DNA from 2 places in the Kitasatospora sp. NPDC098652 genome. Region 2 is predicted to be linked to the other one. Evidence: riboswitches for the same ligand, from Rfam matches in the RefSeq annotation. Region 2 holds a riboswitch; the other holds the start of a gene.
What was found. Region 2 has a riboswitch for magnesium ahead of ACIQWA_RS26060 (NRAMP family divalent metal transporter). Riboswitches for the same ligand answer to the same signal wherever they lie in the genome.
Positions count from the first base shown of each region.

Region 1: linked by a shared signal. The riboswitch ahead of ACIQWA_RS05890 (NRAMP family divalent metal transporter) and the one ahead of ACIQWA_RS26060 (NRAMP family divalent metal transporter) in region 2 are both predicted to bind magnesium.

Region 1 covers NZ_JBIWAQ010000002.1:414,074-419,256, forward strand. The annotation lists gene ACIQWA_RS05880 (FdhF/YdeP family oxidoreductase) at 1-126, shown strand, start outside; gene ACIQWA_RS05885 (YhgE/Pip domain-containing protein) at 218-1,543, opposite strand; M-box (ykoK) riboswitch at 1,716-1,893, shown strand; gene ACIQWA_RS05890 (NRAMP family divalent metal transporter) at 2,214-3,863, shown strand; gene ACIQWA_RS05895 (winged helix-turn-helix domain-containing protein) at 3,976-4,365, shown strand; gene ACIQWA_RS05900 (hypothetical protein) at 4,414-4,872, shown strand; gene ACIQWA_RS05905 (ABC transporter permease) at 5,051-5,183, shown strand, end outside.
Region 2 covers NZ_JBIWAQ010000013.1:82,698-87,880, reverse strand. The annotation lists gene ACIQWA_RS26070 (FtsX-like permease family protein) at 1-1,322, opposite strand, end outside; gene ACIQWA_RS26065 (ABC transporter ATP-binding protein) at 1,319-2,098, opposite strand; M-box (ykoK) riboswitch at 2,267-2,443, shown strand; gene ACIQWA_RS26060 (NRAMP family divalent metal transporter) at 2,823-4,508, shown strand; gene ACIQWA_RS26055 (MgtC/SapB family protein) at 4,657-5,183, shown strand, end outside.

The DNA.
Region 1 (5,183 bases), on a different contig from region 2:
ATCCCGCGCGGCTGCGCGGCCGGCTACATGCCGGAGCTGAACGTGCTGTGCGCGATCGGCGACCACAGCACCCAGAGCGACCAGCCGATCATGAAGCACCTCAAGGTGACCGTCACCAGGGCCTGACCGTCACCAAGGCCTGACCGTCACCAAGGCCTGACCGTCACCAAGGCCTGACCGTCACCAAGGCCTGACCGTCACCGGGCCCGAGGAGTGGCTACTCCGAGGGCTGGGGCGTCCAGCGGTGCAGGCCCTTGCGGTCGTAGTAGCGGGTCATCCCGAAGCCGAAGGCCAGGGCCAGCGCCGCCCCGACGGCGATCATGACCCAGCCGCGGGCCAGCCCGGCGTCCGAGCGGGCGTCGAAGAAGAGGATCGCCCGGATGCCGTCGCTCAGCTGCCGCATCGGCTCGAAGACGGCCAGGAAGCGGTAGAAGCCGGGCACCGCCTGGAGCGGGACGGTCGCCCCGGAGGACGGCAGGGCGAGCGCGATGAACACGAACATGGACACCAGCTGCCCGATCCCGCCGAACGCGGCGTTGATCGCCTGCACGCCGAGGCCGACGGCCAGGCTGGCGCAGTAGGCGAACACCCAGAGCAGCGCCTGGTGCGGGGCGTCCATGCCGAGGATCCCGACCGCGCAGAGCAGCACCAGGGAGGTGGTGACCAGCATGATCCCGGCGGTCATCAGCATCTTGAGCAGCAGGGTCTGGGTGCGGCTGATCGGGACGGTCGGGCGGCGGGTGTGCCAGGGGCCGATCTCGCTGTCGCTGTAGCCGAGCGCGGTGTCGACGCCGTTGTGGATGATGTTGCCGCCGATGAAGCCGGTCAGCACGGCGAGCAGGGTGAAGTAGAAGGCGCTCAGCCCGAGGCCGCTGTGGCTGCCGATCGGGTGGCCGACCTGGGTGGTGACGGCGAACGGGTCGGCGAGCAGCAGTCGGGCGGTGGCGCCGGTGTCCGGGCCCTGGGTGCCCGGGCCGCCCTGGGCCGGTACGGCGGCCAGCAGCCGCTGCCCGGCCGCGACCGAGGCCTGGTGGGCGGCGTTCTGGGCGATCTGGGCGGCGATCGAGGAGCCGAGGCTACCCAGGCCGGGGTTGGTGAGGACGGTGAGGGTGGGCCGGTGGGTGGCCCCGCCGGTGGCGAGCGCGGTGACGGTGGCGGTGAAGTCGGCGGGGACGAGCAGCACGCCGTAGACCTTGCCGGCGGCGAGCAGGTCGCGGGCGCCCGCGTCGTCGGTCTGGCGCCAGTGGACGGTGTCGTCCGGGGTCCCGGCCACCACGGCGCGGGCCAGCTGGGTGCCGAGGTTGACCGGCTGGCCGGGCGGGGGCGGGGCCTGGTCGGCGTTCACCAGGGCGATCGGCAGCCGGTGCAGGTGACCGCTCGGGTTGACGATGCCGCCCAGGTAGAGCAGCGAGAGCAGTGCGGCCACCAGGACGCACAGCACGCCGGGGAAGAGCCAGAGCTTCGGGCGCCGGGCGAGCGCCAGCGCCTTCGCTCGCCGGGGAGCCCCCGGAGGTCCTGCGGTCTGGGAGCCTGCGGTCGCCATGCCACCCCTCAGCTGCGTGTGCGGGTACGGATCCGGCGGGAAGTCGTTCCGTCGTCACGTGGCGCCCAAACCCGCGTCACCCGGACGGCTGTCACGCCTCGGCAAAGGTAAAGGTTCTACCAAGTGCGCAAGTATCGCGCTCCCGCCGGTCTATGCTTCTGGAGGTTTGAAGAAGGCACCTCGTTCGGTGAGGCTTCTTCACGGACACAGGCCACTGATCCGACGACGTCGAGAGACGCCCAGGGTTAGGACAGATCTTCCCGACCTAAGGGTTGATCCGAAGTGGCTTCCGGCCCGGGCGGGTCGGACACGCCGTGGAGTGCCAAAGCTCTGACGAGTTGGGGTGAACCGGTGGCCGTTCCGCGCGCCGGCGAGCTCCTTGCCGCGTCGATGACACGCACCACGGGGTGCGCCGACCGGGAGGAGGCGAGAGACATGGACTGCAGTAGTCCGGGCCACAGTAGCCCCCGCCCCCGCCTGTCCTCGTACACCTCCGGCATGCGGTAACAACCTTCCCTGCGCGCACATCAGACGGTGCGTCAGCACTGCGTCCGACGACACGTCCGCACTGCTCACCCCCGCACGCGGCTTCGCCGTGCCCGCACGCAGGGGAGTCACTGCTGCGCGCCCCCATCACCCCGCCTGTCCCGGGGTCCACGGGAGGAACGTCATGACCACCAACGCCACACTCAACTCCACAGTCCCGCAGCCGCGTTCGGCCGTGCTGGACGACGCCCACGTCGGCGACATCAAGGGTGCGCTCGGCACCATCCGCCTCGACGACGACGCACCGCGCCACGGCCTGTCGGCGAGACTCAGGACCCTGCTGGCGATCGTCGGCCCCGGCCTGATCGTGATGGTCGGCGACAACGACGCCGGTGCCTTCTCCACCTACGGCCAGGCCGGCCAGAACTACGGCACCCAACTGCTGTGGACACTGCTGATGCTGGTGCCCGTGCTGTACGTCAACCAGGAGATGGTGCTGCGCCTGGGCGCGGTCACCGGCGTCGGCCACGCCCGGCTGATCCTGGAGCGGTTCGGCAAGTTCTGGGGCGCGTTCAGCGTCATCGACCTCTTCCTGCTCAACGCCCTCACCCTGGTCACCGAGTTCATCGGCGTCACGCTCGCGGCCGGCTACCTGGGCCTGCCCAAGGTCGCCTCGGTGGTGCTGGCGGCGGCGATCATCATCGCCTCGGCCTTCACCGGTTCCTTCCAGCGCTTCGAGCGGGTCGCGGTGACCCTGTGCGTCGGCTCGCTGCTGCTGGTGCCGATCTACTTCATGGTCCACCCGAAGACCTCGCAGTTGGCCCACGACTTCGTGGTGCCGCAGATGCCGGGCGGCGCGGGCGAGTTGGCCGCGGTCATGCTGGTCATCATCTCGATCGTCGGCACCACCGTCGCCCCCTGGCAGCTGTTCTTCCAGCAGTCGTACGTCATCGACAAGCGGATCACCCCGCGCTTCATGAAGTACGAGAAGGCCGACCTCTGGATCGGCATCGCGATCGTGATCATCGGCGCCGCCGCCATGATGGGCTTCACCGCCGCCGCCTTCGCCGGCACCGACGGCTTCGGCCAGTTCTCCGACGCCGGTGCCGTCGCCAAGGGCATCGAGGACAAGGCCGGCCACCTGGCGGGCGTGCTGTTCGCGATCGCCCTGCTGGACGCCTCGATCATCGGCGCCTTCGCCGTCTCGCTCTCCACCGCCTACGCCATCGGCGACGTCCTCGGCATCAAGCACTCCCTGCACCGCGGGGTCAAGGGCGCCAAGGGCTTCTACGGCGTCTACGCGGGCCTGGTGATCGCGGCGGCCGCCATCACCCTGCTGTCCACCGGGTACCTGCAGGGCCTGATGACCCAGTTCGTCCAGGTGCTGGCCGGGGTGCTGCTGCCCTCCGCCACCGTCTTCCTGCTGCTGCTCTGCAACGACAAGGCCGTGCTCGGCCCCTGGGTGAACGGTCCCAGGACCAACGCCTTCACCGCCGCCGTGGTCGGCATCCTGGTCACCCTCTCGCTGATCCTCACCGCGGCCGTCGTCTGGCCGGAGATCAGCTCGGACGCGATCCTGCGGATCATGGCCGGCTGCGGGGTGGCGGGCGTCCTGGTCGCCGGGTACTCCTTCCTCTCCGGCCGCCGCGGCACCAAGGAGGACCCGATCGACCGCACCGGCCGGGAGAACTGGCGGATGCCCCCGCTGGAAACCCTGGAGAAGCCGGTGATGTCCACCGCCCGCAAGATCGGCATGGGCGCCCTGCGGGCCTACCTGCTGGTCGCGATGGTGATGGTGATCGTCAAGATCGTGCAGACCGCGCTGAACCACTGACCTGAGCCACCCCACCGACTCTCCTCCCCCCCTCTCACTTCGACTCTCACTTCGACTCTCACTTCGACTCTCACTTCGACTCTCACTTCGACCCGACGAAGGAGCATCCGCCATGGCCGTGCGCTACCGCAGGCTCGACGCCATCTTCTCGGACCACACCACCGCCGCCCCCGCCCCGGCCCCACGGCCCGTCCCCAGCCCGGACCCCGGCCTGGTGGTCGACCCGGAGCAGCGCACCGTCACCGTCGACGGCCATCAACTCGACCTTCCCTACCTGGAGTTCGAGCTGCTCGCCCACCTGGTCGGCAACCCGCTGCGGGTGCACTCCCGCCGCCAGCTGATGGAGTCCGTCTGGGGCCGGCCCGACACCGGCGACACCCGCACCATCGCCACCCACATCGCCCGGATCCGCCGCAAGCTCGGCCCCGGCCACCGGGAGGCGATCGCCACCGTCCGCCAGATCGGCTACAAGTACGACCCCCGGCTGGTCCGCGCCGCCTGAGGCCGGCCCCGCCGCAGCACCGCCGACACCACCGGAGGAGGACACCGCATGACCAGAACCGCCCTGTTCCCCTGGACCGGCCGAGGTACGGCGCTCTGTGTCGCCATGCTCCTCCTGGCCCTCCAGGTCGCCGCCCTCGGCGTCGCCCCGGCCCCGCTGCGCCTGTTCCTCTCCGGCGTGCTCATCGGCGGCTCCGCCGTCGGGCTGCTGCTCGCCCTGCTGCTGGCCCACAGCCGGCAGCGGGCGGGCCGGCCGCCCACCGGCCGCGCCGGTGCCCTCGGGGAGGACGACGCCCAGTGGTTCAGCGCCCGCTCGCTGGAGGGCTTCCCGATGGAGCAGGTCCGCCCGCTCCTGCTCGGCCCCGACGCCCCCGGCCTCAACCGGCTCTACACCGCCTGGGTGTTCGCCACCCACGGGCACGACCCCCAGTGGATCGCCGACCACCTCGGCCTGCCCACCCCGACCGCCCGGCTGCTGGTCACCGCCGCCCGGCAGCAGACCCGATAGGAGGCCGCAGTGATCACGGCTCTCGACCACGTCCAGCTCTCCGCGCCGCCCGGCAGCGAGGCCCTGCTGCGCGCCGAGGAGCGGGCCGCCTGAGCGGCGGGCCGGCACACGGGTTCATTTGCGTACGGACGTCAGAAGGGAGCAGACTGCCCGGGTTTGCGCGCCGGAGGTCCCCGCCATGTCCTTCCCGTCCCTCCCGAAGTCCGCCCCGGGCCCGCCCCGGGGCCCACTGCCGCCCCGGACGAGCCGCCTGGCCCGGGCGGGCTGGGCGGACGTGGTCGTGGCCGCGGCCGTCCTGGTCCTGCTCTACC
Region 2 (5,183 bases):
CGCCCGGTGAGGCCGGCGGTGACGCTGCGCCGGGCGGCCTGCCAGGCCGGCAGTGCGGCCGCGAGCAGGGCGGTGACCACGCCGATCCCGCCGATGGCCAGTAGGTCCGCCGGGGGGAGGGCGAAGTGGCCGAAGCGGGCGCCGCCGACCTCCTCGATCACCGACCGCAGCGCGGCGACCAGTCCGGTGCCGACCGCCACACCGAGGGCCGCCCCGGCCAGGCCGAGCACCAGGCCGCCGCCGAGCACCACCGCGCCGATGTGGGTGCGCCGGCCGCCCGCGGCGCCGAGCAGCGCGAGCTGGCGGCGGGAGCGGCGGGCGCCGACCGCGAAGGCCGGTCCGGCGAGCAGGGCGACCTCCAGCAGCCCCATGCCGGTGACGGTGGCGACCACGACCTTGGTGCTGTTGCCGCCGGCGGGGTCGCGGTAGACGGTGGAGTCCCGGTAGTAGGGGACGGCGCCGTACGGCGGTGGGTCGAGCGCGACGGTGCGCGCGGTGAGGGTGTAGCCGTGGGCGTTGAACGACTGGACGGTGGCCCAGTCCAGGGTGGCCCCGCCCGGGAGGTGCACCAGCCAGGAGCTGTGGTTGGTGCGGCCCTGCCCGGGGGCGGGCTGTCCGGGTTCCGCCGCGGCGGCCAGTTGGTCGAGCAACTCGCCAGGCCGGGCGATGAGTTCGACCCGGTTGAGGTCGTCCGGGTACTCCACCAGGCCGGTGATGCGGAAGGTGGTCCGCTCCAGTCCCTGGACGGTGGTGTCGCTGCCGAGCCTGAGCCCGGAGTGGTCCAGGAAGGCCTGGGTGACGGCGAGTTCGTGCGGTGCGCCGGGTGCGCGGCCCTTGACCAGGTCGACCCGGCCGCGCCAGACCGGGTCGCCCAGGTCGGCCTCGGCGGTGAGGGTGCGGACCAGGCCCTCGGGTGAGCTCGCGCCGGTCTCCGGACCGGTCCGGACCGGGGTGAGCGCGCTGCCGGGCGGCAGCAGCGAGCCGACCAGGGCGGTCGGGTCGGTGCTCGCGCCCTTGAGCTGCTCGGGCGTGGGCTGTTGCCCGGGCCGCGGCTGGACGGCGAACGCGCCGTCCTCGGCGATCGGGGCCTGTTCGACGGCCTGGCCCGGGCTGACCGCGGTGACCAGCGCGTCCGCGCCGCCCACCACCCGCTCGACCCGCTCGGCGGGGGACAGCCGGCCGCTGCGGTGGACCACGTCGGCGCCGGTGACGCCGAGCACGGGCAGCGCGATCATGGCCACGATCAGGGCGCTGCGCCCCTTGGCCCGCAGGGCGTCGCGCCGGGCGATCCGCAGCGCGAGCTTCCACGCTCCGAACCTCATCGGGCCACCTCGCCGAAGGAGCCGAAGGAGTGGGAGCGGTGGACGGCGGCCTGGCAGCTGCCGGAGCGGCGTCCGACGCTCTCCGAGGCGACCGCGCCGTCCCGCAGGTGGACCACCCGGTCGGCCCAACTGGCGTGCGAGGCCTCGTGGGTGACCATCATGGCGGCTGCCCCGGCGTCGCAGCGGGCGCGCAGTACGGCGAGCACGGCGTCGCCGGTGGCGGAGTCGAGCGCCCCCGTGGGTTCGTCGGCGAGGACGAGGCGGCGTTCGCCGATCAGGGCGCGGGCGATGGCGACGCGCTGCTGCTGGCCGCCGGACATGTCGTCGGGGAAGCGGTCGGCCAGCTCGCCGATGCCCAGTTCCTCCAGGGCGGCGAGGGCCTCCCGGCGGGCGGTGCGTCCGGAGACGCCGTCGAGTTCGCGCGGCAGCGCGATGTTCTCGGCGGCGGTGAGCGCCGGGATCAGGTTGTAGTCCTGGAAGACGTAGCCGACGGAGCGCCGCCGCAGGTCGGCGAGCTTGCCCCGGCTGAGGCCGCCGAGGGTCACGCCCTCGACCAGCACCTCGCCGCCACTGGGCAGGTCCAGCCCGCCGGCCAGGGTGAGCAGGGTCGACTTGCCTGAGCCGGAGGGCCCCATCACGGCGACGAACTCGCCGGCGTGGACGGTCAGGTCGACCTCGCGCAGGGCGTGCACCTCGGCGGCGCCGCGGCCGTGCACCCGGGAGACCCCGGCCAGCTGCAGGACGGGCGCGGGTCGGCTCGGATCGATGTGGGACATGGTTCCCCCTCGTGAGCTGTTCAGCTGCATATGTCGGTGAACTATATATGCCGGTGGGGGATGAGCAAGTCGCCGCAGGTTTGGTCAAGGTTCTACAAAGCTGTCGAAGATCAGCCGAAAAGGTGACTCGGGGTCGCCGTGCCGGGTCTATGCTTTGGGAGGTTTGAAAAGGCACCTCGTTCGGTGAGGCGTCTTCACGGACACAGGCCACTGACCCGACGACGTCGAGAGACGCCCAGGTTCAGGACAGGTCTTCCCGAGTTAAGGGTTGATCCCAAGTGGCTTCCGGCCGATCCGGCTGGACACGCCGTGGAGTGCCAAAGCTCTGACGAGTTGGGGTGTACCGGTCGTCGAAGACCGGTGTGCTCCTTGCCGTGTCGTGATGCGGCGCACAGACGGTGCGCCCCCGACCGGGAGGAGGCGAGAGACATGGACTGCGATAGTCCGGGCCACAGTAGCCCCTACCTCCGCATGCTCTCGAACACCTCCGGCACGCGGTAACAACCCTTCCCTGCGCGTTCACCCGACGCTTCGTCCTGCGCTCAACCATGCCCGGACGCAGGTCGACTGACGCGTCGTCAGCATCATCGTGCCCGCACGGCCGCCGCCGCTCAGCGTCGCCGTACGGCCGTGGATGCCGTGCGCCCGCAGGGAGGCTTGCCGCTGCGTGCCCCCTGACGCCCCCTCAAGGTAGGGGGAGGGAGGCCCCGCCATGACCAACGTGATGCTGGACCCGAAGGTCCCCACCGCCGCCACCGCCCCCGCGGCGCCCGTCGCTCCCGCAGCGCCCGTCGCGCCCGCCAAGTCCGCCGTGCTGGACGAGGCCCACGTCGGCGACATCAAGGGCGCGCTCGGCACCATCCGGCTCGACGACACCACCCCCCGCCACGGACTCTCCGCCCGGCTCAAGACCCTGCTGGCGATCGTCGGCCCCGGCCTGATCGTGATGGTCGGCGACAACGACGCCGGCGCCTTCTCCACCTACGGCCAGGCCGGCCAGAACTACGGCACCCAGCTGCTGTGGACACTGCTCCTGCTCGTCCCGGTGCTGTACGTCAACCAGGAGATGGTGCTGCGGCTGGGCGCGGTCACCGGCGTCGGCCACGCCCGGCTGATCCTGGAGCGGTTCGGCAGGTTCTGGGGCGCGTTCAGCGTCATCGACCTCTTCCTGCTCAACGCCCTCACGCTGGTCACCGAGTTCATCGGCGTCACCATGGCGGCCGGGTACCTGGGCCTGCCCAAGGTCCTCTCCGTGGTCCTGGCGGCGGCGATCATCATCGCCTCGGCCTTCACCGGCTCCTTCCAGCGCTTCGAGCGGGTCGCCATCACGCTCTGCGTCGGCTCGCTGCTGCTGGTCCCGATCTACTTCATGGTCCACCCCAAGACCTCGCAGATGGCGCACGACTTCGTGACGCCGCAGATGCCCGGCGGTGCCGGCCAGCTCGCGGCCGTCATGATGGTCATCATCTCGATCGTCGGCACCACCGTCGCCCCCTGGCAGCTGTTCTTCCAGCAGTCGTACGTCATCGACAAGCGGATCACCCCGCGTTTCATGAAGTACGAGAAGGTCGACCTGTGGATCGGCATCGCGATCGTGATCATCGGCGCCGCCGCGCTGATCGGCCTCACGGCGGCGGCCTTCGCCGGCACCGACGGCTTCGGCCAGTTCTCCGACACGGCCGCCGTCGCCAAGGGCATCGAGGACAAGGCCGGCCACCTGGCGGGCGTACTGTTCGCCATCGCCCTGCTGGACGCCTCGATCATCGGCGCCTTCGCCGTCTCGCTCTCCACCGCTTACGCCATCGGCGACGTCTTCGGCATCAAGCACTCCCTGCACCGCGGGGTCAAGGGCGCCAAGGGCTTCTACGCCGTCTACGCCGGACTGGTGGCCGTCGCCGCGACGATCACCCTGCTGTCCAACGGCTACACCCAGGGCCTGATCACCCAGTTCGTCCAGGTGCTGGCCGGGGTGCTGCTGCCCTCCGCCACCGTCTTCCTGCTGCTGCTCTGCAACGACAAGGCCGTGCTCGGCCCCTGGGCCAACGGGCCCCGGACCAACGCCTTCACCTCCACGGTGGTCGGCGTCCTGGTGATGCTCTCGCTGATCCTGACCGCCTCGGTGGTCTGGCCGGACATCAGCTCGGACGCGATCCTGTGGATCATGGGCAGCTGCGGCATGGTCGGGGTCCTGGTCGCGGGCTACTTCTTCACCGCCGGCCGTACCGGCACCAAGGAGGACCCCATCGACCGCACCGGCCGGGAGGACTGGCGGATGCCCCCGCTGGAGACGCTGGGCCAGCCGGTGATGTCCACCGCCCGCAAGGTCGGCATGGGCGCCCTGCGCGCCTACCTGCTGATCGCGATGGTCATGGTCATCATCAAGGTCGTCCAGACCGCGCTCAACCACTGAGCCGCCGAGCGGAGCCCGTACGGACGGGTGGCGGGCAGCGGCTCGCCACCCGTGCGTTCCTACTGCCTCCGTTCCCCCGGCCCGTGCTTCCCGTGATCCCTGTGGTCCCTTACTTCCCCTGCTGCAATCCCTTGGAGGAGGTGCCGTCGTGCACACCCTGACCACCGTCGAGTTCCTGGTCCGGCTCGCCACCGGCGTCGCCTGCGGCGCGCTGATCGGCATCGAGCGCCAGTGGCGGGCCCGGATGGCCGGCCTGCGGACCAACGCCCTGGTCGCCGCCGGCGCCACCCTGTTCGTCCTGTACAGCGAGGCGGTCGGCGACACCGGCAGCCCCACCCGGGTCGCCTCCTACGTGGTCTCCGGCATCGGCTTCCTCGGCGGTGGCGTGATCCTGCGCGACGGGGCCGGTGTACGCGGCCTCAACACCGCCGCCACGCTGTGGTGTTCGGCCGCGGTCGGGGTGCTGGCCGCCTCCGGCAAGCTGGAGCTCGCCGCCCTCGGCACCTTCGCGGTGCTCGCCGTCCACCTGGTGCTGCGCCCGGCCGGCCGGCTGCTCGACCGCTCCCCGCAGTCCGGCAGCGACCCGGACTCCACCGTCCGGGCCACCGTCCACGTGGAGTGCGACCGCAAGTCCGAGACCCACATCCGCGCCCTGCTGCTCCAGGCCCTGACCGC